Regions from separate parts of the Streptomyces sp. W16 genome, predicted to be linked through region 2. Evidence: riboswitches for the same ligand, from Rfam matches in the RefSeq annotation. Region 2 holds a riboswitch; each other region holds the start of a gene.
The links. A riboswitch is a leader RNA that binds a small molecule or an ion and turns the genes downstream of it on or off. The one in region 2 is predicted to bind S-adenosylmethionine.
Positions count from the first base shown of each region.

Region 1 (7,155 bases), on a different contig from region 2:
GCGGCAGGGCGTCGGCCAGCGTCGAGGACACCGGCCGGCCGGTGGAGACCGAGTCGCCGAAGTCCCCGCGCACCGCCCGGCCGAGATAGTCGGCGTACTGCACCAGAATCGGCTTGTCGAAGCCGTACTCGTGGCGCAGCGCGGCGAGTTGGGCCGGGTCGACCGTCCCGGAGTCCATTCCGGCACTGGCCATGGCCGTGACCGGATCACCCGGCAGGAAGTCGAGGACCAGGAAGGACACCGTGTAGGCGGCCCACAGCACCCCGACCGCCTGGGCGAGCCGTTTGATCGCGTAGCGGCGCATGCGTCAGCCGATCCACGTGTCGTGCAGCTGGATCCGGCTGGAGGCGTCGAAGTTCAGTCCGTGCACCTTCTTCGCCACGCCGATCTGGGACTGGAGCTCCACCACCGGCGCGTAGTAGGCGTTCCGCACGAGCAACTGCTGTGCCTGCTCGACCAGTTGACCGCGCTTCGTGGTGTCCGTGGTCGCTGCCTGACCGGTCAGCGAGGTGTCCAGCGGGCTCGCGGGAAGGCGGTAGAAGTTGGCCAGCCCGGTGGAGAAGGAACTGCGCAGGATGTCCGGGTCGGCGCGGGTGATGTTGCTCCACGCCACGTCGAAGTCACCCGACTGCAGTGTCGGGGCGAGCTGGGTGACCTGGAGCTGCTTGAGCGTCAGGCCGACGCCGACGGACTTCAGTTGCTGCTGGATCAGCTCCAACGCGGGCTGGTTGGTCGCCGAGTTGGGGATCCAGTCGACGGTCAGGCTCAGCTTCCTGCCGTCCTTCGTCCGGATGCCGTCGCTGCCGGCCTTCCAACCGGCCGCGTCCAGCAGGGATTTCGCCTTGGCCGCGTCGGTCGTCAGGTCCGAGGACAGGTCGGCGTAGTCGGGTGTGGTGTGCGCCAGGACGCTGGTCGCGGGCCGGGTCCCGGTCGGGAACACGGTGTCGGCGATCTGCTTGCGGTCGATGGCGAACCCGATGGCCTGGCGTACCCGCGCGTCCTTCAGAACCGGCCGCGAGTTGTTGAAGGCCAGGCCGAACACGACTCCAGGGTTGGCCCGCCGCTGAAGGGTGACCTGACCGCCCTTGAGAGACGCCTCGTTGGCCTTGCCGACGCTGCTGATCGCGTCCACCTGCCCCGACTGGAGGCTGCCCGCCCGAACTCCCGCCTCGGGTACGACCTTGAAGACCACCTTGTCGAGATAGGCCTCGCCGCTCTTGTGCCACAGCGAGGAACCCCAGGCGTACCCGGTGCGCTTGGCCAGGGTGATCGACTGGTTCTGCACGTACTGCTTCAGCACGAAGGGCCCGGAGCCGACCACTCCCTGGCTGCACTTCTGCTGCGGGGACCGCTTCGCGCTCGCCGACGACTCGATGCCCAGCGAGTGCGTCGAAGTGGCTTGCAGGAACTGGGCGTTGGGCTGCCGGAAGGTCACCTTGACGGTGAGCGGGTCGACCACGGTGGTGTTCTTGACGCCGCTGAGATAGCCCTCGGCGAGGGTGCCCAGCGCCCCGAGTTTCGGCACCGCGTCGAAGTTGTCCTTGACCACCTGCGCGGTCAGCCTGGACCCGTCGCTGAAGGTGACACCCGATCTGAGGTGGAAGGTGAACGTCGTCGCGTCGGCGCCGATGTCCCAGCTCTTCGCCAGCCACGGCACGATCCTGCCGGTCCTGGGGTCCTGGTCGGTGAGGGAGTCCACGATCTGCCGCACCGAGTAGATGGTGTCGTTGCTGGCCACCTGCTGCGGGTCCACGCAGCCGGCGTCGGAGCCCACCGCGAAGGTCAGGGTGCCACCGGACCTGGCCTGTCCGCCGCCGCTGTCGGAGCCACTGCCCCCCGATCCGCAGGCGGTCAGCAGGAAACTGGTGGTCAGAAGGGCGGCCGTGGCTGCCCGTCGAGTGGTTCGGGGGACCGGATGTGCTGTCACGGAGAGGTGCTCCTACTCGTGTCACCGCGCGCACACGGACCTGTGCGGACCGTGGCTGGGCGCGGACGGTGCCGACCCCGGCGGGGGCGGGACTCCTGAAGCGTGGAAAACGCGCCGACCGGCGCGGGGCGCACCCGCGCATACGTCGACCCGTGGGAGAAGGGGGGGAAGAGGCCCGTGCGGGACGGGCGACCACAGATGTCGGCTTCGAAGGCCGAGAGATGTCAGCCTGGAAGGCAGGACCAGGTCAGCTGTGACACAGACAGCTGGTGAAGCGCTGCAGGTCGATGTGGCGCCGGCGCGAGAGCCGGGAGAACACGACGGCGTCGTGACAGGAGGCGCTCGGGTCGTAGCTGCTGGGCACGCCGTCCTCCATATCCGGGACCCCGGTCACGGGGTCGCGCGTTCGCAGAGCCATCAGCGTCCCTGCCGGGCTTTCGCCCTGAGCGCCCCACTGCGTCGGGGGGTCGCCGGTCGGTCGGCCAGGATTTGACGCTGACGCTCAATGCCGCTGTTGATCGTATGGAGCGGTGTCGCCGTGCGTCAATGCCGGGGCGGAGGTGGGGAGTCGGCGACACCGGCACCGCCGCCTCATTGATACCTTCCCTCACACAGTAGGCACCTGGTGTGTCGGCTGGGCTGCTTCACCGGCCTGCACGGCGGCTCAACTGTTCGGCCGTCGCGTGTTCGTCGGTGGTGGCGGGCAACCGGGTGGCCAGGGTCGTGCCGCCCAGCACGGCGGCGGCTTCGGCCTCGATACGGCGCCACACCCCGGGCAGGCCGGAGGCGGGACCCGGGTAGTCGAGCCCGGCCAGCTGTTCGCCGCGCAGGGTGATCAACTCGCCGTCGACGGCGCGGGAGACGTCCAGGAGCGTGATCTCGCCGGCGGGCCGGCCGAGCCGGTACCCCCCTCGCAGCCGCGCTGGCTGCGCACCAGACCGGATCTGCGTAACTGACCCACCACGGACTTCAGAAACCGGAACGGGATCTGCTACGAGGAGGCGATCGCCTCGCACGTGAGCGGACGGGCAGGTTCGCAGGCGAGCTCCAGCAGGGCCCGCGTGACGTAGTCCGCCTTCGCGGAGAGCGGAGAGCGGAGATACGCATGCGCACCCAATGCCCGACGCGGACCCCGGCACCAGGACTTCCACAGGTTCCCGGCACGGGAACGCCCGTCCATTCCCTCATCCATTGCGGGAACATTGCCGCAGGTGAAGGGCTATGGACACCTCTTGACATCCTTTTCGGGGCGGCTCTAGCGTCCCCAACCATGAGCGAGCCGTTGACCACCCCCGGCGAAGGTTTCCACCCCCATCTCCAGGACGCCGCAGGGCAGCCCGCAACCCCCCTGCGCACCCGTCTGCACCACATCCGAGCCGACGCCCTCGACGGCGACACGGCACAGAGCGGGGGCATGCGCAGGTTCGCCGCGGTGAGCGGAGGGACGGTCGGCTCCGAGAAACTGTGGATGGGCCAGACGCACGTCGCTCCCTCCACGGCCTCCTCCGACCACCACCACGGCGAATCCGAGACCGCGATCTACGTGGTCAGCGGACACCCCGAGTTCGTCTTCCTCGACGGCGCGGGTCCGCAGCCGGAGGAGATACGCCTGCGGACGTCCCCCGGCGATTACATCTTCGTCCCCCCGTTCGTCCCGCACCGCGAGGAGAACCCCGACCCCGCGGAAGAGGCCGTGGTCGTGATCGCCCGCAGCACCCAGGAGGCGATCGTGGTCAATCTTCCGGGGCTGTACGTGCTGGGGGCCGGGGAGGCCTGACGGGCTCCTGGTGACGAACGTGCGGCGGAGGAAGGTGAGTTGAGCGTCAGCTCAGCGTGGCTCTCCGTCCGTCGGCCTTCAGACCGCGGAGTTTCCAGAGCCCGTACAGGCCCAGCAGCGGTTTCACGATCAGCCATTCACCGGGACGGTAGTCGTCCGCGCGCACCAGCCTCTTCGCGAGATCGGGGCGCTGTCGCTGCAAGTACGCGCGGGCCTTGAGAGCGTGAGCCGGCTGGGAGACGATCTTGATGCGGTCGACGTCCTCAAGCAGCGGGATCACATTGGTGATGTTCTCCCATGTCGTCGCGCTCTCTTCTTCGAGAAGTACTGTGCCGCCGAATTCGAGCACCGACCGTGCGTAGTCGGCCATCAACCGGGCCTCGGAGGCACCACCGCTGGTCGTACCGCCGCTGAAGATCACGCGAGTGCTGTGCGCCCTGTCGGCGGTGATGGAGCGAATTCCGGCGCGGACCCGCCAACGGTTGATGAAGTTCGCCCTCGCCCGAGGGTTTCGGTATCCCAGTACGACCACGGCCTCGGTATCACCCCCGTTGTCTCCCACGAGAGTTCGAGACCAGCGCCGGTTCAGCCACTCGCCCCAGGCCAGGACCACCACCCCGGCTGCCGCCACGCCTGTCCTTTGTCGCATGCGGCGACTCTAGGTCACCCTGGTGTCCCTGCCGTTCCGCAGAGAGGCATGCACCGTGTCCGACCATCTCGACACCCAGATCCCCTACTGGGACGCCGCCGCGGCCACGAAGACTTTCACCCACCCGCTCCATCTGCCCTGGCTGGCGGGGATCAGCAGGCAAGCCGCGATTCTCGACTACGGATGCGGCTACGGCCGCACGATGGACGAACTCGAACGGCACGGTTTTCGCAATCTGACAGGCGCCGACATCTCACCGGCGATGATCGAACGAGCCCAACACCTGCACCCCGCCATGCACTTCACCACCCTGGACACACCCCCGACCATGCCCTCCCCGGACGCCGCCTTCGACGTGGTCCTGCTCTTCGCAGTGCTGACCTGCGTCCCGGACGACGAGGCCCAACGCCGACTGATCGCCGAGCTGCACCGCGTCCTCAAGCCCGGCGGAATCCTCTACGTCAGCGACCTTCTGCTGCAGGACGACGAGCGCAACCGCAGCCGCTACGACGACTACGCCACCCTCAACGGCGGCCACGGCGACGTCAGTTACGGCGTGTTCCAGACTGGCGACGGCGCCGTGTGCCGCCATCACTCCCGTGAGTGGCTCACCACGCTGCTCGCCGACTTCGAAGGCATCGGCACCCGGACCGTGACGGTGTCCACGATGAACGGCCATGAGTCGACGGGGATCCAGATCCTTGCCCACAAGGCCGCCCTGACGTGAAGTCAGGTGGAATCAGGCTTCCTTACCTGCTCGGGCGAGTGCCGCCTCGGCCTGTGTGGCAAGGGAGTTGACGAGGTCGGTTGCCGACGGCAGGTCGTTGATGAGGTCGACGGCTTCGCCGGCCCACACGGGCAGGGGCGGTATGTCGCCCTGGGACAGGGCGACATGGTAGGCCTGTCGGGCGTGGGGGTCGGTGGCGAGTTCCGTCTCCCGGTCGCGCCACTGGTCGAGGAACGGGTGGCCGAGCGTGCGGGCGGTGTACTTCGACGGCCAGCGGGAGCCCCGGGCGATGTCGAGGATGCTGTTGCGCTCGGTGTCCGCGCCGTGGCCCTGGACGATGGCCGTGCTGGTCGAGGGGGCGACCAGGGCTTCGGTGGTGGCCTGGAAACGGGTGCCGATGAGTGCACCGGCGGCCCCCAGAGCGAGAGCGGCGGCCACCCCACGGCCGTCGGCGATGCCACCGGCGGCGAGTACCGGTACCGGAGCGGCCAGATCGACGACGACCGGCACGAACGGCAGCGTGGAGCGACCGTGCCGGGCGCCGTGTCCGCCGCTCTCGGAACCCTGGGCCACGATCACGTCGGCGCCCAGGTCCACCGCCCGCCGGGCTTCCTCCAGATCGGTGACCTGAATGACAAGTGCCGTACCTGTGCGGCGAATTCGTTCGGCGAACGGGCTCGGATCCCCGAAGGACAGCATTACCGCCCGGGGTTGGTGTTCCAAGGCGTGCTCCACCGCGCCGACGTCCGTCTGCCAGGTGAGGAAGCCGATTCCCCACGGGTTCGTCGTGTTCTCGGTGACGATGGCCAACTCCCGTGCCAGCCATACGCGTTCGCCGTTGCCGCTGCCCAGCAGGCCGAGCCCGCCCCCACGGGAGACGGCCGCGGCCAGCGCACCACCGGCCGATCCGCCCATCGGCGCCAAGGCGATGGGGTGTTGCACTCCGAAGAGCTTCGTGAACGCCGTCGTCAATGCCATGGCCCCCATCATCACCCGATGGCCCTCTCGGGGTAATGAGCGGCTTGGCCACGTACCCGCCCCCTAATCTCGGCCCATGAAGCAGCGGCGGCAGAAGAAGCTCTCCGGGCGTCTTTTCGGAGCGATAGTGGTGGGCGACACCGGCGCGGTGAGGGCGGTACTACGTGCCGGAGCCGACCCGGAGCGAGCCGACAGCGAGGGCACCACGCCGCTCTACGCCGCTTCCGTGAACGGGGAAGCCGCGATCGTCCGCCTGCTCCTGTCGGCCGGTGCCTTCCCAGACACCGAGAGCAGCGGAATCGGCGCGGAGGGCCTGCCGTTGTGCGCCGCCGCCTGTTGGGGGCACACGGAGACGGTCCGCGAACTGCTCGCGCACGGCGCCGATCCGAACGTACGGGAAGATCACGGCACCGGCCGGTCCCCGCTGGACTGGGCGAACAACGGTCCTCATCCCGAGACGGTCGCTCTCCTCGAACCGTGACTGGGCCGGAGCTCCGTCCCGCCCGGCAGGGACGATCGGCGGGTATGGCGGATACTCGGGTGTGGCGGGGCACGTGGGTGCTGCGCGGGCTGGAGGTGCGCCGGCGTATGGAGAGACCTTGGCGTGGCCTGTCCGGGCGGATTCCGGCGTGGTTGCGCGACCATGATCCGGGGCTCGCGGCGACCCGCAGGGCCGCACGCACCGCACTGGTGATGCCCGCGCTGTTCGCCCTCTGCGGGCAGCTGCTGAAATCCTCGACGATGGCGACCTACGCGGCGTTCGGGTCGTTCTCGATGCTCCTGCTGGTCGAGTTCACCGGCCCGATGGTGCAGCGCCTGCGGGCCCACGTGGGTCTCGCGCTGGGCTGGGCGGCGCTCATCTGCCTCGGCACACTGGTGGCGCGGACGACCTGGCTGGCGGTGGCCACCATGGTCGTAGTGGGCTTCCTGGTGCTCTTCTCGGGGGTGGTCAGTTCCGTCCTCGCGGGTGCCACGACCGCGCTGCTGCTGGCCTTCATCCTCCCTGTGACCTCGCCTGCCCCGCTGTCACAGCTGCCCGACCGGCTCGCGGGAGCCGGCCTCGCCGCGGTCGCCGCCATGCTCGCGATCTCCCTGCT
Region 1 covers NZ_JAWOAI010000465.1:31-7,185, reverse strand. The annotation lists gene R6V09_RS40475 (ABC transporter permease) at 1-304, opposite strand, end outside; gene R6V09_RS40470 (ABC transporter substrate-binding protein) at 308-1,927, opposite strand; gene R6V09_RS40465 (putative leader peptide) at 2,175-2,291, opposite strand; SAM riboswitch class IV at 2,325-2,437, opposite strand; partial or broken gene R6V09_RS40460 (RrF2 family transcriptional regulator) at 2,572-3,044, opposite strand; gene R6V09_RS40455 (cupin domain-containing protein) at 3,198-3,704, shown strand; gene R6V09_RS40450 (YdcF family protein) at 3,751-4,353, opposite strand; gene R6V09_RS40445 (class I SAM-dependent methyltransferase) at 4,409-5,080, shown strand; gene R6V09_RS40440 (NAD(P)H-dependent flavin oxidoreductase) at 5,093-6,058, opposite strand; gene R6V09_RS40435 (ankyrin repeat domain-containing protein) at 6,135-6,539, shown strand; partial or broken gene R6V09_RS40430 (FUSC family protein) at 6,647-7,155, shown strand, end outside.
Region 1: it holds a riboswitch for S-adenosylmethionine, as region 2 does, so the genes downstream of both, R6V09_RS40465 (putative leader peptide) here and R6V09_RS30935 (aminotransferase class V-fold PLP-dependent enzyme) in region 2, are expected to answer to the same signal.

Region 2 (10,488 bases):
CACGAGTTCCACCTGATCCACGGCGTTGCACCAGCGGCAGCGCACCGACTCGATGGTCTCACTGACCACCTCGCGCTCCTCCACCTTCGGCTCACCGGCCAGGTCCAGGTGGAGGTACTCCACGACCTTCGACGAACGCGTCACGTCGAAGCGCGTGAGGTTGCCGCAGAGCGTGCAGCGCCACCGCGTCGAGGCGGTCGGCAGGGGTACCGTCATCGTGGCTGTCCGCTTCCTTCTTGTTCCAGTTTCCGTGATCGCCGGTTTCCCGGCGAGTGTGGCTCGTAACCCTACGGCCTGGCGGGTACTCGCCGCTCGGCCGTCCACAGCGGCGAGGCACTCTGTCCGACTGCGTCCCGTTACGTCATGCTCTGTGTTCATGATCAGCAACTGGGGCCCAGCGGGCGTGCGGGCGATCCGGAACACCTCGGCACCGATGACATACGCCCTGATCGGCCTGTGCTGCCTGATCTTCGTCCTCGGCCCGGCCTCGGGTTTCGTCCCGTCCTACGGCACCGGGGACGCGCTGCTCGCCGCCCAGCGGGCGTACTTCCACCGCTGGGGAGTGGTACCGGCCGACCTGTTCGCGAGCCCCGCCCGAGAAGCCCTCACCCCCGTCACGGCCCTCTTCGTCCACGGCAGCTGGATCCATCTACTCGGCAACATGCTCTTCCTCTACGTCTTCGGAGCGATGACCGAGGAACGTCTTGGCCGGGTCGAGTTCACCCTCTTCTACCTGACCTGCGGCTATCTGGCACTGCTGGGCTACACGCTGGCCAACGCCGACTCCACGCAGTCCCTCGTCGGCGCGTCCGGGGCGATCTCGGCGGTCCTCGGGGCGTTCCTGTACCTGTTCCCCCGGGCCCGCGTGACGAGTCTCCTCCCCTTCCTCTTCTTCCTGCCGCTGCGCTTCCCCGCCTGGGTGGTCCTGCCGTTCTGGGCGGCCCTGCAGTGGCTGGCGGCGGGCCAGGCCGCCCAGGGACCGGGAGTGGCGTACCTCGCCCACCTGGTCGGCTTCACGCTGGGCTTCGGCTACGCGTGGGTGAGATTCGGTCGTACCACTAGAGTGAAGGCCGCCCCAGCAACGGTCCCCGAGGGAGAGAACCAGCCGTGATCACCGCGATCGTCCTCATCAAGACCAGCGTGGACCGGATTCCGGAGATCGCCGAGTCGATCGCCGCGCTCGAATCCGTGAGCGAGGTCTTCTCCGTCACCGGTACATATGACTTGATCGCGATGGTGCGGGTACGGCAGCACGAGGACCTGGCCGAGGTGATCCCCGGGCGGATCAGCAAGATCCCCGGGGTGGAGGGGACGGACACACACGTGGCGTTCCGGACGTACTCCCAGCACGACCTTGAGGCGGCCTTCGCGATCGGGCTGGACTCGTGATCGTCGCCTAATCGTCTGCGGGGCACAGAGCGTCTGCGGGTACTGGTTCGTTGTGGCTGGTCGCGCCCCGCAGCGGAGCCGCAAATTGTCGCAGCCCCGCGCCCTGAGGGCGATCAGTTCACCGCCGAGACACAGTTCCAGCTCCCCGTGCGCGTCCGCCGTGAGCGGGCCGAAGGTGACCTGCCAGCCCTTCTCGATCCGGTCGAGCCTCGCCGGTGCCTGAGCATCGGCCGTGTACCAGGCCCTGTCGCCCTGCTCGTTGGAGACCACGATCACGTCGCCGGTGGAGCGCCAGCGCGTCACGTCCGCCCAGTGACGGACCCGCGCAGCCGGCCCGAGGACGCGCCCCTCCTCGTACAGGTCCCCACCCCTGGATGGTCACACGGCCGGCACGCAACGGCCGTCCTCCGTACGGTAGTTCCACTTCGCACCGTCGGTCACGAGCTCCCGTACCGCGGTCACGAAGCGCTCGACGTGCTCGTCCGGGGTGCCCGCGCCGAAGCTGACGCGGATCGCGTTGAGGGACTTCTCGCCCGGGGCCGCCTCGGGGGCGCCGCACTCGCCCTGGGTCTGGGGGTCGCTGCCCAGGAGGGTGCGGACCAGGGGGTGGGCGCAGAAGAGGCCGTCGCGGACGCCGATGCCGTACTCGGCGGACAGCGCGGCGGCGAAGTGCGAGCTGTTCCAGCCGTCGACGACGAAGGAGATCACGCCCACGCGCGGGGCGTCGTCACCGAACAACGACAGGACGCGCACCTCCGGGACCTCGGCAAGGCCCGCCCGCACCTTCTCGATCAGGTGCTGCTCGCGCGCGACCAGCGTGTCGAAGCCCGCCTCGGTGAGCGCCTTGCAGGCCGACGCGATGGAGTAGGCACCGATGACGTTCGGGGAGCCCGCCTCGTGCCGGGCGGCGCTGTCGTGCCACTCGACGTCCACTCCCCCGTCCTCGCGCCGGGTGACCTTGCGGCTGGCGCCGCCGCCCGCGAGGTAGGGGTCGGCCGCCTGCAGCCAGTCGGCGCGGCCGGCGAGGACACCGGAGCCGAAGGGGGCGTAGAGCTTGTGGCCGGAGAAGGCGATCCAGTCGACGTCGAGGTCCTGGACGGACACCGGGTGGTGCGGGGCGAGTTGGGCGGCGTCCAGGACGATCCGGGCGCCGTGGGCGTGCGCGGCGGCGGCCAGTTCACGGACCGGCCACAGTTCGCCGGTGACGTTCGAGGCGCCGGTGACGCAGACCAGGGCCGGGCCCTGCGGGTCCCTGGCGGCGAGGGCCTGCTCCAGGGTCTCGACGGCCTGGGCCGGGGTGCGCGGGGCGTTGAGGTAGGTGACCCGGGCGTCCTTCCAGGGCAGCAGGGACGCGTGGTGCTCGGTCTCGAAGACGAAGACCTGGCAGTCGGCGGGCAGGGCGGCGGCGAGGAGGTTGAGGGAGTCCGTGGTCGAGCGGGTGAAGATCAGCTGGTCGTCGGCGCGGCAGTCGAGGAACTCGGAGACGGTCTTCCGCGCGTTCTCGAAGAGGTCCGTGGACAGCTGGGAGAGGTAGCCGGCGCCGCGGTGGACACTGCCGTAGTACGGGGCGTAGGCCGCCACGTCGTCCCAGACGCGCTGCAGGGCCGGGGCGCTGGCCGCGTAGTCGAGCGCCGCGTAGGTGACCTCGCCGCCCGTGACGAGCGGCACGGTGACATCCCGGCCGAGAACGGGCAGCTGGGCACAAATGGCCTGAGCGGCGACAGCGGTGGAGACAGACATGGCGAACTCCCGTGAGAGGCAAGGCGGATCCGCCGTACGAGCACGCAGGGCTCAAGCACGGAGGAGGGTGAAAAGGGGGTATGCGGAGGCGGGGCTCGACGCCCTATCGCATTCGCTTGCTCACAGAGGGCTCCCTCGATGACCAGGACCCCTGGTGTCTTTCGAGGGGCCCGCGCTTGCCGCAGACCTCGCTGCCTACGGCCTGGTCTTCACCCGGGGCACCCCGCCACGGACGGAGGGTTGCCGGACAGTCGGCCGGGGCCTCATGACTGTCACTCATGACCTGGTCGGAAAATTTACGTGAGGTGATCGTCGTCCCGCAACCCGTGTCCGGATCGCGGGACGACGACCGCCGTGCCGCTACGCGTTGGTGGCAGCCGCCCAGCGCTCCAGAGTCCGCTTGGCGGCGCCCGAGTCGATCGACTCCGCGGCCTTCTCCATCCCGGCCCTGATCCGGTCCGCCAACGGCCCGTCCCCCCGCTCCAGCGCCACCAGGGCAGCCGCCGAGTTCAGGAGTACGGCGTCCCGCACCGGGCCCGTCTCACCGTCCAGGAGACGGCGGGCGACACCCGCGTTGTACTCGGGGTCGGCGCCGCGCAGGGCCTCGACGGGGACCAGTTCGAGACCGACGTCCCGGGGGTCGAAGGTCTCCTCGGTGACCTTGCCGTCGCGGACGATCCACACCCGGGAGGTGGCCGTGGTCGTCAGCTCGTCGAGGCCGTCGTCACCGCGGAACACCAGCGCGGACGAGCCGCGTTCGGCCAGCACGCCCGCGATGAGCCCGGCCATACGGGTGTCGAAGCAGCCGACCGCCGACGAGGTGACCTTGGCCGGATTGGTGAGCGGGCCGAGGAGGTTGAACGCGGTCGGAATCCCCAGCGCCCCCCGGACCGCGCCGACGAAGCGCATCGAGGGGTGGAACTTGGCCGCGAAGCAGAAGGTGATCCCGGCCTCCGCCGCCACCCGCGCCACCTGCTCGGTCGGCAGGTTCAGATTGATGCCGAGCTTCTCCAGCACGTCGGAGGAACCGCTCGCCGAGGACGCGGCACGGTTGCCGTGCTTGACGACCTTCGCGCCGGTACCGGCGATCACGATCGCGGACATCGTCGAGATGTTGACCGTCTTGGCCCGGTCGCCGCCCGTACCGACGATGTCGACGGCGGGCCCCGGGATGTCCAGCGGCTTCGCGTGGGCGTACATCGTCTCGACGAGACCGGTGATCTCCTCGACCGTCTCACCCTTGGCCCGCAGCGCCACCAGGAAGCCCGCGATCTGCGCGTCCGCGGCCTCACCGCTCATGATGCGGTCCATCGCCCACGCCGTGTCGGCGGTGCTCAGGTCCTGTCCGGCGAGCAGGGAGCTGAGGAGATCGGGCCAGGAACGGCCCGCCGCGGTGGTGCCTCCAGCGGGGGTCACAGCGCTCATACGGCCGCTCCTGGGTGTCGTAGAAGAAGTGGTTCAAGAATGTGCCCCCACCCTATCCAGCGCGGGACACGGCGAAGGGCCCCGTCCGGTGTTCGGACGGGGCCCTTCGACTGTGGCGTGGCGACGCCTCAGCGATCAGTGGTGGCCGTGGCCGCTCGTGATCTCCTTGTACTCCTCGACGGTGGGCTTGGCGATCTGGGACTCCTCGCCGTAGTACGCCTCGCTCAGCTTGGCGCGCAGCTTCTCGGAGCCCTTGACCTTGCGCTCGACACCGTTCTCGTCGACCGTCGCGCCGATCGCGGCCGGCACGTACTGCTCGTGCGCGGTGAGCGTGTGCAGCGCGTCCTGGCTGAGCGGCTCGTGGATCTCGACGAACTCACCGTGCGGCAGGCGCTTGATGATGCCCGACTCGCGGCCGTGCAGCACCTTGTCCTTGTCGCGGCGCTGGAGGCCGAGGCAGACCCGCTTGGTGGCGATGAAGACCAGCACCGGCACCACGAAGAAGCCGACGCGCACGGCCCAGGTGATTGTGTTGATCGACAGGTGGAAGTGCGTGGCCCAGATGTCGTTGCCGCCACCGACCAGCAGCACGAAGTACCACGAGATCCACGCGGCACCGAAGGCCGTACGGGTCGGGACGTTGCGCGGGCGGTCCAGGATGTGGTGCTCGCTCTTGTCGCCGGTGACCCAGGACTCGATGAACGGGTAGACCGCGATCGCGACCAGGACCAGCGGGAAGATGATCAACGGGATGAACACGCCCAGGACGAGCGTGTGACCCCAGAAGTTGATCTCCCAGCCCGGCATGAAGCGGATCAGGCCCTCGGAGAAGCCCATGTACCAGTCGGGCTGGGCGCCCGTGGACACCATGTCCGGACGGTAAGGACCCATGGCCCAGATCGGGTTGATCGACGCGATCGCCGCGATGGCCGCGATGACACCGAAGACCAGGAAGAAGAAGCCTCCGGCCTTGGCCATGTAGACCGGCAGCAGCGGCATGCCGACGACGTTGTTGTTCGTCTTTCCGGGACCCGCGAACTGCGTGTGCTTGTGGTAGAAGACCAGGATCAGGTGGCCGACCACCAGGCCGAGCATGATGCCCGGCAGCAGCAGGATGTGGATCGAGTAGAACCGTGCGACGAAGTCGCCGCCCGGGAACTCGCCGCCGAAGAGGAAGAACGACAGGTACGTGCCGACGATCGGCACGGACAGGACCGCGCCCTCCATGAAGCGGACACCGGTGCCGGAGAGCAGGTCGTCCGGGAGCGAGTAACCGGTGAAGCCGGTGAACATGCCCAGAACGAACAGCAGGAAGCCGAACAGCCAGTTGACCTCACGCGGCTTGCGGAACGCACCCGTGAAGAACACGCGCATCATGTGCACGAACATGGCGGCGAGGAAGATCAGCGCCGCCCAGTGGTGGATCTGACGGATCAGCAGACCGCCGCGCACATCGAAGGAGATGTGCATCGTCGAGTTGAACGCCTCCGACATCAGCTGCCCCTGGAGCGGGACATAGCTGCCGTGGTACGTCACCTCGTTCATCGACGGGTGGAAGAACAGCGTCAGATACACACCCGTGAGGATGATGATGATGAAGCTGTAGAGGCAGACCTCGCCCAGCATGAACGACCAGTGGTCGGGGAAGATCTTGCGCATGTTGGACTTGGCCAGGGAGTAGATCCCGAGGCGTCCGTCGGCCCAGTCGGCGATCTTCTCGCCGGCCGGTGCCTTCTCGCGCGAACGCCCCGGCGCGCCAGCGCCTGATGAGCTCGTGGAGTTGGTCGTAGTGCTCATCCGCGCTCCCAGAATGCAGGACCGACGGGCTCCTCGAAGTCGCCGAGCGCCTGGAGGTAGCCCTCGTCGCTCACGCCGATGCGCAGCTGCGGCAGGGCGTGACCGGCCGGGCCGAAGATCACTCGGGCACCGTCGGAGAGGTCGAAGGTGGACTGGTGGCACGGGCACAGCACGTGGTGCGTCTGCTGCTCGTACAGGGAGATCGGGCACCCCACGTGGGTGCAGATCTTCGAGAAGGCCACGATGCCCTCGTGCGCCCACTCCAGCTCGCGCTTGTCCTTGATGTTGTCCGGCTGGAGCCGGACGATCATCAGCGCCGCCTTGGCGATCTCGGTCTGGAACTCCTCGTCGGTCTCCTCCAGGCCCTCGGGCTTGGCGAAGGTGAGCGAGCCGACGGCCACGTCCGAGGGACGCAGCGGCAGGTTCGTGTTCATGTTGACGAGCAGCTTGCCCTTGGACCAGATGGTGTGGCGGAGCTTGGTCCCGGGCAGCGGGCCCAGGTCGCGCAGCAGCATGACGCCGGAGAGCGGGAACAGGGCCAGGGCGCCGAACATCGTGTTGCGGATCAGCTTGCGACGGCCGAGCGCCGACTCCTTGGCACCGTCCTTGAAGTCGGCCATGACCTTGGCCTTGACCTCGGGGGGCGCCTCGATCGCGTGCCGCTCGTCGGCGATCTCCACGTCGGACATCAGGGTGCGGGCCCAGTGGACCGCGCCCGCGCCGATGGTGAAGAGCGCTCCGCCGAGGGTCAGACCCAGCGCGAAGTTGAGCGCGTTGATGTGACCGATCGGGAAGACGAAGATCGCCTTGTCGTGCGGGATCGCCACGTAGGAGGCGATGAAGCCGACCGTGAGGAGCATCGACAGCGTGAACAGGAAGGCGACGACACGCTCGGACCGCTTGGCGGCCCGCTCGTCGATGTCCTGCACCCGGTGCTCGTGCGGCGGCAGTCCCGGGTCGGCGAACGGGTCCTGCTCGTCCGCGACCGACACCGCGCCGTGCGCGTCCTGCTCAGCGGGCAGGTTCTCTTCTGGAATGTCTTGGCTACTCATGACTTCTTGGCCTTTGCGGTCCGAGCGGCGACCCAGACGGCTACCGCGATCAGCGCGCCCAGACCGAAGATCCAGGCGAAGAGACCCTCACTGACCGGACCGAGACCGCCCAGCTCAAGACCGCCGGGGCTCTCGGTGTTGTCGCCGTTGACCGCGTTGAGGTACGCGATGATGTCCTTCTTGTTCTTCGACGACAGTGTGGTGTCGGGGAAGGAAGGCATGTTCTGCGGGCCGGTCTGCATGGCCTCGTAGATGTGCTTCGGGGCAACGCCTTCGAGGCTCGGCGCGAACTTGCCGTGCGTCAGCGCGCCGCCCTTGCCGGTGAAGTTGTGGCACTGGGCGCAGTTGGTGCGGAACAGCTCGCCGCCCTTGGCGATGTCCGACCCCGCCGGCCCGTACTCGTTCTTCGTCGGGATGACCGGACCGGCGCCCAACGAGGCGATGTACGCCGCGAGCTGGTCGATCTCGGCCTGGGAGTAGATGACCTTCTTGGCCGGGATCTGAGCGCCCGGCTGCTGGGCAGGCATACGGCCGGTGCCCACCTGGAAGTCGACCGCCGCGGCGCCGACACCCACGAGGCTCGGCCCGTCGGAGGAGCCCTGACCGCCGGTGCCGTGGCAGCTGGCGCAACCGACGGCGAAGAGCTTCTTGCCCTCGTCGATGGAGAGGGACTGAGCGGACTCGTCGGCCTGCGCCTTGCTCGCGGGCGCGACCAGGCTGTACACCCCCCCGGATACCGCCAGCGCGAGGAGTAGTACGACGACCGCCGCCAGCGGATGGCGTCGTCGTGTGGAGAGCTTTTTCACGGATTACCCCGGTGTCAGGATCTTCTGCGTCGATGCTTCTGGAATGTGCGCTTCTTGGCTGCGCGCGGGATCGGGCCCGACTACTTGATCAAGTAGATCGTGGCGAAGAGGCCGATCCAGACGACATCGACGAAGTGCCAGTAGTAGGACACGACGATGGCCGCGGTCGCCTGTTCGTGGGTGAACCTCTTCGCCGCGTAGGTGCGGCCGAGGACGAACAGGAAGGCGATGAGGCCGCCCGTCACGTGCATGCCGTGGAAGCCGGTGGTCAGGTAGAACACCGAGCCGTACGGGTCGGAGGACAGCGACAGGCCGTCCTTCTTCACCAGCTCCGTGTACTCGAAGATCTGACCGCCGATGAAGATCGCACCCATCACGAACGTGATGATGAACCAGCCCCTGAGCTTCTTCACGTCCCCGCGCTCGGCCGCGAAGACGCCGAGCTGGCAGGTGAGGGAGGAGAGCACCAGGATCGTGGTGTTGGTCGCGGAGAACGGAAGGTTGAGATGGCTCGCCATCTCCTTCCAGTGATCCGGACCGGTCACCGATCGCAGGGTGAAGTACATCGCGAAGAGGGCCGCGAAGAACATCAGCTCGGAACTCAGCCAGATGATGGTTCCGACGCTGGTGAGGTTCGGCCGGTTGACCGACGGGTGCGCGTGCCCGGTTTCTACTGTCGTTGCTGTCGCCACGACCGACATTATGTCGGTCGCTTATCCCGCCCTCACTCCGGGGGGTGCCGTTCGGAGTGTTCGCAGCGTGTGTACTGCCCGTATGGCCCATCGCAGGGGTGTTCCAACAGGTGTTGACGGGGTGTTCAAAGGAGTAGCATCCGCGCAACGGACCTTGGGAGGAAGAATGCAGCCGACCGCCACGGTGCTGGTCTACAGCGATGACTCCAACACCCGCGAGCAAGTCCGGCTGGCGACGGGGCGCAGGCCAGCTCCGGACGCGCCGCTGGTCGAGTTCCTGGAGTGCGCGACGCAGGCGGCGGTCGTCAAGGAGCTGGACCGGGGTGGGATCGACGTCTGTGTCTTCGACGGTGAGTCCGCGCCGATGGGTGGCATGGGGTTGTGCCGGCAGGTGAAGGACGAGGTCTTCAACTGCCCGCCGGTGCTGGTCCTCATCGGACGGCCTCAGGATGCGTGGCTCGCCACGTGGAGTCGTGCGGAGGCCGCGGTGACGTTGCCTGTGGAGCCCGTTGAGTTCGCGGCTGCGCTGGCGTCTCTGTTGCGTGAGAAGCGGGCCCTGAGCGCCTAGTGGGGTGGGGCGCGGGGTCTCTGGCGACTGCGGGTCCGCTGTGGCTGGTCGCGCCCGCGCGGCGGAGCCGCAAATGTCACAGCCCCGCGCCCCTGGGTGGGTCACCTCTGGGTGGGTCACACTGACTCGGGACGGAGCCGTGCCGCGTCTTCCGGCCTGGGGCCATCCGGGGTTCCGCCCACCAGCGCGCTGCCGCCCCGCCACTTCTTCCAGGCCAGGTTCCAGTCGCCGAAGCCGTTGCCGAAGGGTTCCATGTCGTCGCCGTTGGAGTTGACGACCTTGACCACGTCGCCCTCGTGGATGTGGTCGAAGAACCACTCGGCGTTGCCGGTACTCATGCCGGTGCAGCCGTGGCTGACGTTCTCGGAGCCCTGGGAGCCCACGGACCAGGGGGCGGCGTGGACGTACTCGCCGCTCCAGGTGACGCGGGTGGCGTAGTACACGGGTAGGTCGTACGAGTCCGAGGAGCCCTCGGAGATGCCGACGGTGGTACCGCGCATCCGTACGAAGTACTCCTTGCCCAGTACGACCTTGACGCCGTTTCGGGTCTCGAAGCCGGGCTTGCCGGTGGTGACGGGGATCTCGTTGATCTCCTCGCCGTTCTTGTAGACCGTCATTTCGTGGGACGCGGCGTCCGTCACGGCGATGATCTTGTCGCCCGTGGTGAGCTTGAGCCCCTTGGATCTGCCGCCCCACAGGCGGTCGCTGATCTTCACGCCGTCCAGGTCGCTGTGCACCTGGATGGTGGCGTGGGCGGGCCAGTACTCCTTGGGGCGGTAGTGGAGCGTCTTGTTGTCCACCCAGTGCCAGGCGCCCTCCACAGCGGGCGTGGAGTCCACCCTGAGGGCACGTTCCACGACGGCCCGCTGCGCCTTGTCCTTGACGGGCTTGTTGAGTTCGGCGGTGACCGGCTGGCCGACACCGTAGGTGCCCGCGTCCGGACCGAACTTCACCGTCAGGCTCTTCTTGGTGGTCGGCTTGGTGGTGTCGAAGGTGAGGACCTTGCGGCCGGGGGCGCC
Region 2 covers NZ_JAWOAI010000277.1:738-11,225, forward strand. The annotation lists gene R6V09_RS30920 (hypothetical protein) at 1-216, opposite strand, end outside; gene R6V09_RS30925 (rhomboid family intramembrane serine protease) at 377-1,111, shown strand; gene R6V09_RS30930 (Lrp/AsnC family transcriptional regulator) at 1,108-1,389, shown strand; gene R6V09_RS30935 (aminotransferase class V-fold PLP-dependent enzyme) at 1,768-3,129, opposite strand; SAM riboswitch class IV at 3,297-3,413, opposite strand; gene trpD (anthranilate phosphoribosyltransferase) at 3,490-4,554, opposite strand; gene qcrB (cytochrome bc1 complex cytochrome b subunit) at 4,690-6,351, opposite strand; gene qcrA (cytochrome bc1 complex Rieske iron-sulfur subunit) at 6,348-7,403, opposite strand; gene qcrC (cytochrome bc1 complex diheme cytochrome c subunit) at 7,400-8,209, opposite strand; gene ctaE (aa3-type cytochrome oxidase subunit III) at 8,290-8,910, opposite strand; gene R6V09_RS30965 (hypothetical protein) at 9,068-9,469, shown strand; gene R6V09_RS30970 (L,D-transpeptidase) at 9,586-10,488, opposite strand, start outside.

Region 3 (10,488 bases), on a different contig from region 2:
CCGGTCCGTGCCGTCCGCGGCCAGGTGCCCGCTCCCCAACACCTTGCCGAACGCCTCGCGTTCGTCGTGGTTCCCGGTCGTGTAGAAGACCGGCACCCCGCCCATCCTCCGCGCGAACCCTCCCACGAGCTCCCGTACGGCCGTGTACGCCTCCACCGCCCCGTCGTTGGCGAGGTCCCCGGTGACGACGATCGCGTCCACACCGCGCTGGTGCCGCAGTTCGGCGAGCATCAGCCGCAGGGAGTCGGTCGCGTCGACGCCGTGCCGGTTGGGGGCGTCGGTGCGCTCCAGGTGGGTGTCGGACAGGTGGAGAATCTTCATGTTCCGGCACGCTAGCCCGAGTTGGGGAGGATCAACAGAGGCGGAGGCCGGGGCGTGGGCTCAATGGGCGGCCGGGCGCCACATCGTCGTGACGACCTGGCCACCGGGGGTGACGATCTCGCCGCGGGCCTCGAAGCCGACGCTCTCGTAACGCCTGTTGTTGGCCGGGTTGGTCGACTCCAGGTACACGGGGGCGCCGAGCGCGTCGACCCGGGCGAGCCCGTCGGCCAGCAGTCCCATGCCCAGCCCCTTGCCCCGGTGGTCGGCGTGCGTGCCCAGGATCGTGAGGTAGAAGAACGGCTCGGCGGGATGCGCCGCCTCGAACCGCTCCCCCACCACCGTGATCGCCCGGGCCGTCGCCGCGTCCGTGACCGCGGCCAACCGCCCTTCAAGACCGGCGGCCTCCTCCTCGGTCAGCTCGACACCGCCCGGCGGAATGAAGACCGCCGCGGCCTCGACGTCCGGTGTCACCAGCGTCCAGGGGTAGCGCAGCGCGGAGCCGGCGTAGACCCGCCACATCACGGCCGCCTGCTCGGCCCGCCGCCGCTCGTCCGGGAACGCGGGCCCCCAGACCGGGTCGTGGAGGAAGGCACTGGTGAAGGTGGCGACGACGGCGTCGAGATCGACGATGGTGGCCACCCGGCCGGCGGAAGTCATACGATCCACCGTACGCACGCCCACGGAGCTTCGCGCACGAGGGGACGACAGCCGGAGCAGCAGGGCGGAGAAGACATCATGGGGTTCCCCAGCGACCCGGACACCGGTGCCATGTGGGCCGTACTGCTGGTGGCGCTGGGTCTGCCCGCGCTGTTGTACGCGGGCATCGCCCGGTTCACCGGGCACGGGCGCAAAGGGGGCGCGGTCTGGCGTCCGTTGAACGACCGGCTCTACCTGGTCTGCGCCCTCCTCGCAGTCGTCGGCCACGCGGGCGGCTCGGTCGTGGTCGGGAGCTGGGGAGACCTGTTCGGATTCATGCCGACCGCGTTCATGGGCGGCTGCTTCTCCAGCGCCCTCGCCTACACCTGCGTCGGGGACCAGGAGGGTCGTGCGCTGCGTCCCGAGCTCCTGCCGCTGGCGCCGTACGCCCTCGCCCTCGGTTTCTTCGGACGCATCGCGGGCTGAGCCGCCGGGACCGCCAAGGGCCCCGGCCGGCATTGCTCAGCCCGTCCGGCGTTTGAGGACGAGGCCCCTTCAGGGCCGACGGGGGTCTGGGGGCGCAGCCCCCAGGAACGGCGCGCACCCCCACCGGCCGCACAACAAAAGCCCAGTTCAGCTCAGCGAGCGCAGCGCCGCCGCGTCGTACGGTGCCAGCTCGTCCACCCGCCCGGCGAGAACCTTGGCGGCCCACTCCGGGTCCTGGAGCAGTGCCCGCCCCACGGCCACCATGTCGAACTCGTCGCGCTCCAGGCTGTCGAGGAGGTCGTCGATGCCCTTGAGCGGGGCGCCCTCGCCGCGGAAGCCCTTGAGGAAGTCGCCGTCGAGGCCGACCGAGCCGACGGTGATGGTCTGCTTGCCGGTGAGCTTCTTGGTCCAGCCCGCGAGGTTGAGGTCGGAGTCGTCGAACTCGGGGAGCCAGTAACGGCGGGTGGAGGCGTGGAAGACGTCCACGCCGGCCGCGGCGATCGGCGTGAGGATCGCCTCCAGCTCCTCCGGGGACTCGGCGAGCCGGGCACCGTAGACGTCCTGCTTCCACTGCGAGTAGCGGAAGATGATCGGGAACTCCGGGGAGACGGTCTCGCGTACGGCGGCCACGATCTCCGCCGCGAACTTGGTGCGGGCGACCGGGTCACCGCCGTAGGCGTCCGTACGGCGGTTGGTGCCCGCGTACAGGAACTGGTCGATGAGGTAGCCGTGGGCGCCGTGCAGTTCGACGCCGTCGAAGCCGATGCGCTCGGCGGCGGCAGCGGCCTCGGCGAAGGCGCCGATGACGTCGTCCAGGTCCCGCTGCGTCATGGCCGTGCCGGTGACCTCGTCGCTGCCGATGCGCAGCCCGGACGGGCCGACCGCGGGGGCCTCGGCGTAGGGCGGCTGGCCCTGCTCGCGGACCATGCCGATGTGCCACAGCTGCGGCACGATCGTGCCGCCCGCCGCGTGCACGCCCTCGGCCACCTTCGCCCAGCCCGCGAGCTGCTCGGTGCCGCTGAAGCGCGGGACGCGGTCGCTCTGCCCGGCCGACTCGTGACCGACGTACGTGCCCTCGGTGACGATGAGACCGACGCCCGCGGCGGCCCGGCGGGAGTAGTACCCGACCACGTCCTCACCGGGCACCCCGCCCGGCGAGAACTGCCGGGTCATCGGCGCCATCACGATCCGGTTCGGGACGGTCAGGCCGTTGAGGACGATCGGGCGGGCGAGGACTTCGGCCGCTCGGGAGGCGGGGGCGGTCGTAGACACGAGTGGGGGCTCCTCGGGAGTACCAGGTACCAAGTGGTATGTGCGTATGCATCGATCATGCGTCAACAACAACCCCCGGGCCAAGCCCGTCATTCCGACCGTCCCACTCCTCGGCCTGTGATCCCGGACACGCCCGAGGGCGGCACCCCCTGCCAGAAGCAGGAAGTACCGCCCTCGGTAAGACCGTTGATCAACCCGAAGGGGTCGGTCAGAAGTCCATGTCTCCGCCCGGCATGCCGCCACCGGCGCCCGCGCCGGCACCGGCCTTCTCCGGCTTGTCGGCGATGACGGCCTCGGTGGTGAGGAAGAGCGCGGCGATGGACGCGGCGTTCTGCAGGGCAGAGCGCGTGACCTTCGCCGGGTCGATGATGCCCTCGGCGATCATGTCCACGTACTCACCGGTCGCGGCGTTGAGGCCGTGACCGATGGGCAGGTTGCGGACCTTCTCGACGACGACTCCGCCTTCGAGACCACCGTTGACGGCGATCTGCTTCAGCGGGGCCTCAAGGGCCAGCTTCACGATCGCGGCACCGGTGGCCTCGTCACCTTCGAGCTCAAGCTTCTCGAAGACGTGGCCCGCCTGGATGAGCGCGACGCCGCCACCGGCGACGATGCCCTCCTCGACGGCCGCCTTCGCGTTGCGAACGGCGTCCTCGATGCGGTGCTTGCGCTCCTTGAGCTCGACCTCGGTGGCCGCGCCCGCCTTGATGACGGCGACGCCACCCGCGAGCTTGGCGAGGCGCTCCTGGAGCTTCTCGCGGTCGTAGTCCGAGTCGCTGTTCTCGATCTCGGCGCGGATCTGGTTGACGCGACCGGCAACCTGGTCCGCCGAGCCCGAGCCGTCGACGATCGTCGTCTCGTCCTTGGTGATGACGACCTTGCGAGCGCGGCCCAGCAGGTCCACGGTCGCGTTCTCCAGCTTGAGGCCGACCTCCTCGGAGATGACCTCGCCGCCCGTGAGGATGGCGATGTCGCCGAGCATGGCCTTGCGACGGTCACCGAAGCCCGGAGCCTTGACGGCGACGGACTTGAAGGTGCCGCGGATCTTGTTGACGACCAGCGTGGACAGGGCCTCGCCCTCGACGTCCTCGGCGATGATCAGCAGCGGCTTGCCCGACTGCATGACCTTCTCCAGGAGCGGGAGCAGGTCCTTGACGTTGGCGATCTTCGAGTTGGCGATCAGGATGTACGGGTCGTCGAGGACGGCCTCCATACGCTCCATGTCGGTGGCGAAGTACGCCGAGATGTAGCCCTTGTCGAAGCGCATACCCTCGGTGAGCTCCAGCTCCAGACCGAAGGTCTGGGACTCCTCGACGGTGATGACGCCTTCCTTGCCGACCTTGTCCATCGCCTCGGCGATGAGCTCGCCGATCTGGGTGTCGGCGGCGGAGATGGAGGCCGTAGAAGCGATCTGCTCCTTGGTCTCCACGTCCTTGGCCTGCTCAAGGAGGGCACCGGAGACGGCCTCGACGGCCTTCTCGATACCGCGCTTGAGGGCCATCGGGTTGGCGCCCGCGGCTACGTTGCGCAGGCCTTCCTTGACGAGAGCCTGGGCGAGCACGGTCGCGGTGGTCGTACCGTCGCCGGCGACGTCGTCCGTCTTCTTGGCGACTTCCTTGACCAGCTCGGCGCCGATCTTCTCGTACGGGTCCTCCAGCTCGATCTCCTTGGCGATGGAGACACCATCGTTGGTGATCGTGGGGGCGCCCCACTTCTTCTCAAGGACGACGTTGCGGCCCTTGGGGCCGAGGGTGACCTTGACGGCGTCGGCGAGCTGGTTCATACCGCGCTCAAGGCCTCGCCGCGCCTCCTCGTCGAACGCGATGATCTTGGCCATGTGAAGTGGTCCTCCCGGACTGGGGTGGATTGCTCCGGACCGCGCTGGCGCCCGCGACGGACGGCTCGCCTGCCCCGTGGATCCTTGCACCACCTGGCCTGCGGGCCTCACCGACCCGATCCTTCGTTATCACTCTCACCTGCAGAGTGCTAACGCCAATGATTAGCACTCGGCATGGTCGAGTGCAAGGTGCGCCCGCGAAGCGGGCTCGTTGAGGGGTGGTGGTCGGGCGACGGGTGGGCGCAAGCGGCTCCCGTGTTCTGGGCACCTTGGCTCCCGCGCGCGAGAGGCACGCTCCGGGCATGCCGAAGGGCCCGTACCCCAGGAGGTGACCCCCCAGGAGTACGAGCCCTTCGGTGAGGAACGAAGAACGTCGCTGCTGTTCGTCGGCGCGTGCTTCAGCTGGTCGCGAGCCGGACCATGTCCGCCTGCGGCCCCTTCTGACCCTGCGAGATCTCGAAATCGACCCGCTGACCCTCTTCCAGGGTGCGGTAGCCGTCCATCTGAATCGCGCTGTAGTGGACGAAAACATCCGCACCACCGTCGACCGCGATGAAGCCGTACCCCTTCTCCGCGTTGAACCATTTGACGGTGCCCTGAGCCATGCCTAACTCCCCTATTACTGGCCCTTGCACGGATCCACACTTCGCGGATCCGGGTCAGACCTCACCCCCCACAGGATTGGGGGCGTGCGCCGGAACGCGTCGACCGCGGCCGAATGTATCCGTCCAACTGCCGTCTGCAACAGGTCAATCCGACGAGAATTCCGGGCAGGACCGGTCGGGAATTTACGGAGAATTCGTCCGACTTCAGGGCAAGTCGGGCCGGATAAAGGGCATATAAGGCGCAAAATACCTGCACACTTTGGCTACTTCTCATCGCACGCGGAGCCGGTGCTCATATGCGTTCGGCATGCGGAGTGGAGCGCGTTCCCCAACTGTACCCCGCTCAACCATAGAGAATTGCCCCCTCCGCTTCTCTCGCGGAGGGGGCAATTCGATGAACGCTCGGTAATCGGCATTACCTAGGGTAAGCGCCGAGCCGATTAAGCGGTCGCTCAGCCGCCTGCACTGTGCTCGATGGTCAGCCTCCGGCGACGGCCGGGATGATCGAGACGCCGGCCCCGTCCGGAGTCGCCGTCTCCAGCCCCTGCTCGAACCGCACGTCGTCGTCGTTGACGTACACGTTGACGAACCGGCGCAGCTTGCCCTGATCGTCGAGCACGCGGGCGGAGATCCCGGTGTGGTTCTTCTCCAGGTCCGTGATGACCTCGGCGAGGGTGGCACCCTCGGCGGGAACCTCGGCCTGCCCGCCGGTGTAGGTGCGCAGGATGGTGGGGATGCGGACAGAAACGCTCATGCTCAAGACCTCCGGTCAGGTACGGCTTTTGTCTTTAGGGGCGCGGGGAACTGCGCGACCGGCCCCCACCGGCCCGCAGACGAACAACGACGCTTACGAGGCGAGTCCAGCTTCCCTGAACGACTCAAGACTCGGCCGGATAGTCGCGGTGAGCCCGGTACCGGCAACCGCATCCAGCGTCTTGAGCCCGTCGCCCGTGTTGAGGACCACCGTCGTGAGGGTCGGATCCAGCAACCCGTTCTCGATCAGCTTCTTCGCCACACCGACGGTCACCCCACCCGCGGTCTCCGCGAAGATCCCCTCGGTCCGCGCAAGCAGCTTGATCGCGTCGACGACCTGCTCGTCGTTGACGTCCTCGACAGCCCCACCGGTCCGCCGGGCAATGTCCAGCACGTAAGGACCGTCCGCCGGGTTCCCGATGGCGAGGGACTTCGCGATGGTGTTCGGCTTCTGCGGCCGTACGACGTCGTGCCCCGCCTTGTAGGCGACGGAAACCGGCGAGCACCCTTCCGCCTGCGCCCCGAAGATCTTGTACGGCTTGTCCTCGACGAGCCCGAGCTTGATCAGCTCCTGCAGCCCCTTGTCGATCTTCGTGAGCTGCGAGCCGGAGGCGATGGGAACCACGAGCTGGTCCGGAAGCTTCCACCCCAGCTGCTCGCAGATCTCGTACGCCAGGGTTTTGGAGCCCTCCGCGTAGTACGGCCGCAGGTTGACGTTGACGAAGCCCCAGCCCTCGCCGGCCGGGTCGCCGATCAGCTCGGAGCAGAAGCGGTTCACGTCGTCGTAGTTGCCCTCGATGCCGACGAGCTCGCCGCCGTAGATCGCGGCCATGACGACCTTGCCCTCTTCCAGGTCGTGCGGGATGAACACGCAGGAGCGGAAGCCGGCCCGGGCGGCGGCGGCACCGACCGCGCCCGCGAGGTTGCCGGTGGAGGAGCAGGAGAGGGTGGTGAAGTCGAAGGCGCGGGCGGCCTCGATGGCTTGGGCCACGACGCGGTCCTTGAAGGAGTGCGTCGGGTTGCCGGAGTCGTCCTTGACGAACAGCTTGCCGGCGTCGACGCCCAGTTCGCGGGCGAGGTTGTCGGCCTGGACGAGCTTGGTCCAGCCGGGGTTGATGTTCGGCTTGTCGGCCACGTCGGCGGGGACGGGCAGGAGGGGCGCGTAACGCCAGATGTTCGCGGGGCCCGCTTCGATCTGCTTGCGGAGCTCTTCGGTGTCGTAGGCCGAGAAGTCGTAGGCGATCTCCAGCGGGCCGAAACACTCCTCGCAGGCGAAGACCGGGCCGAGCGGGACGCGGTGGCCGCACTCGCGGCAGGAGAGCGCGGTGGCGGGGCCGAGATCAACGGCGTCTACGGGGTTCGTGGTGCTTGCAACAGTCTGCGCAGCCATGGAGGCGAGGCCCTTTCCTCATCTTCCTCACGACGCGTTTCGCCGTGAGACGGATTTGGCACCTTCCCGAGCCGGGAGCCTCGGCACATGTAGATGTACATGCGACAAGACCGGCTGGAGGGTTGCCGGGGCTTCAACGGGCCGTATCCCTCTGCCCCTCTGGATGAGCGGTGTTCAGTTGTGTATGCAATTGTCTCGCCGACGGCCCCCGACATGCGATGGTCATCAGCGTTGTTCAAGACTGTAACCGAAGGCCAGGACAGTTGAGTGAGCCGTCCGAACCGCGAGATGGATCACACACTCACTGTCTGTGACCAGCCCTCGCCGAGAGAACGCAGAGGAGCCGCGCAACGTGCTGAAGGAAGTCGAGCACTGGCTGAGCACCCGCTCCTGGTCCCTGACCGATCGGCCGCTCCACAAGATCCTGGCCGCGAAGCACCGCACGGGCCAGTCGGTCTCCGTCGTGCTGCCCGCGCTCAACGAGGAAGCGACGGTCGGTGACATCGTCGCGATCATCCGTCACGACCTCATGCAACAGGTCCCGCTCGTCGACGAGATCGTCGTCGTCGACTCCGGGTCCACCGACCGCACCTCCGAGGTGGCCGCCGCGGCGGGCGCCCGGGTCGTGCACCGCGACGACATCCTGCCCCGCATCCCCGCCGTGCCCGGCAAGGGCGAGGTGCTGTGGCGTTCGCTGCTGGTCACCAGCGGCGACATCGTGTGCTTCATCGACGCGGACCTGAAGGAGTTCTCCTCCGACTTCGTCACCGGGATCGTGGGCCCGCTGCTCACCGACCCCGGCGTCGACCTCGTCAAGGCGATGTACGACCGCCCGCTGGGCGGCGCGGCCGGCCAGGGCGGCCGGGTCACCGAGATGATGGCCCGCCCGCTGCTGAACATGCACTGGCCGCAACTGGCCGGATTCGTACAGCCGTTGGGCGGCGAGTACGCGGCCCGCCGCTCACTGCTGGAGCAACTCCCGTTCCCCGTCGGGTACGGCGTCGAGCTGGGCATGCTCGTCGACGCGCTGCACCTGGTGGGTCTGGACGCCCTCGCGCAGGTCGACGTGGGTGTGCGCAAGCACCGGCACCAGGACGGGCAGGCGCTGGGGCGGATGGCCGCGCAGATCTACCGCACGGCACAGCTGAGGCTGGCCCGCGGGCATCTCATCCGGCCGTCCCTCACGCAGTTCGAGCGGGGTCCGGACGGTTTCGAGCCGCGCACGTACTCCGTGGACACGGAGGAACGGCCGCCGATGGCGGACATCACCGAGTACCAGTCGCGCAAGGTGGCGTAGCCGGCGCGGGGCGGGCGGTCCGTATACGGACCCCTCCGGTCCGTTGTGACCCGTCCGTACGTTTGAGTGTTTCCGGGCCGGGCTAGGTTGTGCCGTATGGCTTCTACGTCGTCCCCCTCGTCCGCGTCCGGTGCAGCTCAGGTGCTCGTCGCGTCCAATCGCGGCCCGGTCTCCTACGAGGTGGGCGACGACGGTTCGCTGCGCACCCGGCGCGGTGGCGGTGGGCTGGTGTCCGGGCTGTCGGCGATCGGGCCGGACGCGGGGGCGCTGTGGGTCTGCTCGGCGCTGTCCGACGGCGACCGGGAGGCGGTACGGCGGGGTGTCGGCGAGGACGGCGTGCGGATGCTCGCCATTCCGGCCGACGTGCACGCCGACGCGTACAACGGCATCGCCAACTCCGTGCTGTGGTTCGTCCACCACATGCTGTACCAGACCCCGCTGGAGCCGGTCTTCGACGCGGAGTTCCGGCGCCAGTGGGCGTCGTACGAGACGTACAACCGGGCGTTCGCCGAGGCGCTGGCCCAGGAGGCGGCCGAGGGGGCCGCGGTGCTGGTGCAGGACTACCACCTGTGTCTGGTGCCGGGGATGCTCCGCGAACTCCGTCCCGACCTGCGGATCGGGCACTTCTCGCACACGCCCTGGGCGCCGGTGGACTACTTCCAGATGCTGCCGGACGACATCCGGGTGCGGCTGATGGAGGGCATGCTCGGGGCGGACCAGGTGGGGTTCCTGACCTGGCGGTGGGCGACGGCGTTCCAGGACTGCGCGGGCAGGGTCGACCCCGACCGCTGGGTCTCCACCTGGCCGTCGGGCGCCCCGCGGGCCATCGAGCACTTCGAGAGGGACGAGACCACCCACCAGGCGCGGATCGCCCGCCGGACACTGATCGGTGTCCACGGTCTCGGTGCCGACGCCGAGTTCCTGCACGCCCGCTCGCACCAGGCGGACGTCGAGGAGCGGATCGCCGCGCTGCGCGAGGAGATCGGCGAGGGCCGCAAAGCCATCGTCCGGGTGGACCGGACCGAGCTGTCGAAGAACATCGTGCGCGGGCTGCTGGCGTACCGGCAGCTGCTCGACGACCACCCCGAGTGGCGGGAGCGGGTCGTGCATGTCGCCTTCGCCTACCCGTCCCGGCAGGACCTCGCCGTCTACCGCGACTACACCGCCGAGGTGCAACGGGTCGCGGACGAGATCAACTCCCTTTACGGGACGCCCGGTTGGACCCCGGTCGTGCTCCACGTCAAAGACGACTTCGCGCGTTCGCTGGCCGCGTACCGGCTCGCCGACGTGGCCCTCGTCAACCCCATCCGGGACGGCATGAACCTCGTCGCCAAGGAGGTGCCGGTCGTCTCCGACGAGGGGTGCGTGCTGGTCCTGTCCCGGGAGGCGGGCGCGTTCCAGGAGCTGGGCAAGGACGCGATCGCCGTCAACCCGTACGACGTCATCGGCACGGCCGACGCCCTGCACGAGGCGCTCACCATGCCCGTCGAGGAACGCGCCGAACGGACGAAGCGGCTGGCCGCGGCGGCCACGGCGCTCCCCCCGGCCCAGTGGTTCCTGGAGCAGCTGAACGCCCTGCGCGATCAGTCCAGCTGAACGCCCTGCGGGATCAGCCCAGTTGAGCGGCCAGCGTCGACAGCAGGGCCACGACCCCCGCCGCGCCGTCCACCACCAGGTCCGCGCGTTCGCGTAGTTCTGTCACCTCGTCGTTGCCGCTGCACACGAGCAAGCCGGGGACGCCGTCGGAGCGGAGTTTCTCCACGGCGGCGAAGGCGGGAAGGTCGCCGAGGTCGTCGCCTGCGTAGAGGACGGACTCGGCGCCGGTCTCGCGGAGGTAGTCGGCGAGCGCGACGCCTTTGTCCATGCCGGGCGGGCGCAACTCCAGGACCAG
Region 3 covers NZ_JAWOAI010000308.1:1,290-11,777, forward strand. The annotation lists gene R6V09_RS32755 (metallophosphoesterase) at 1-321, opposite strand, end outside; gene R6V09_RS32760 (GNAT family N-acetyltransferase) at 382-978, opposite strand; gene R6V09_RS32765 (hypothetical protein) at 1,057-1,443, shown strand; gene R6V09_RS32770 (NADH:flavin oxidoreductase) at 1,591-2,715, opposite strand; gene groL (chaperonin GroEL) at 2,924-4,552, opposite strand; gene R6V09_RS32780 (cold-shock protein) at 4,951-5,157, opposite strand; gene R6V09_RS32785 (MoaD/ThiS family protein) at 5,636-5,911, opposite strand; gene thrC (threonine synthase) at 6,005-7,300, opposite strand; SAM riboswitch class I at 7,316-7,470, opposite strand; gene R6V09_RS32795 (glucosyl-3-phosphoglycerate synthase) at 7,653-8,597, shown strand; gene R6V09_RS32800 (alpha,alpha-trehalose-phosphate synthase (UDP-forming)) at 8,694-10,193, shown strand; partial or broken gene R6V09_RS32805 (trehalose-phosphatase) at 10,207-10,488, opposite strand, start outside.
Region 3: it holds a riboswitch for S-adenosylmethionine, as region 2 does, so the genes downstream of both, thrC (threonine synthase) here and R6V09_RS30935 (aminotransferase class V-fold PLP-dependent enzyme) in region 2, are expected to answer to the same signal.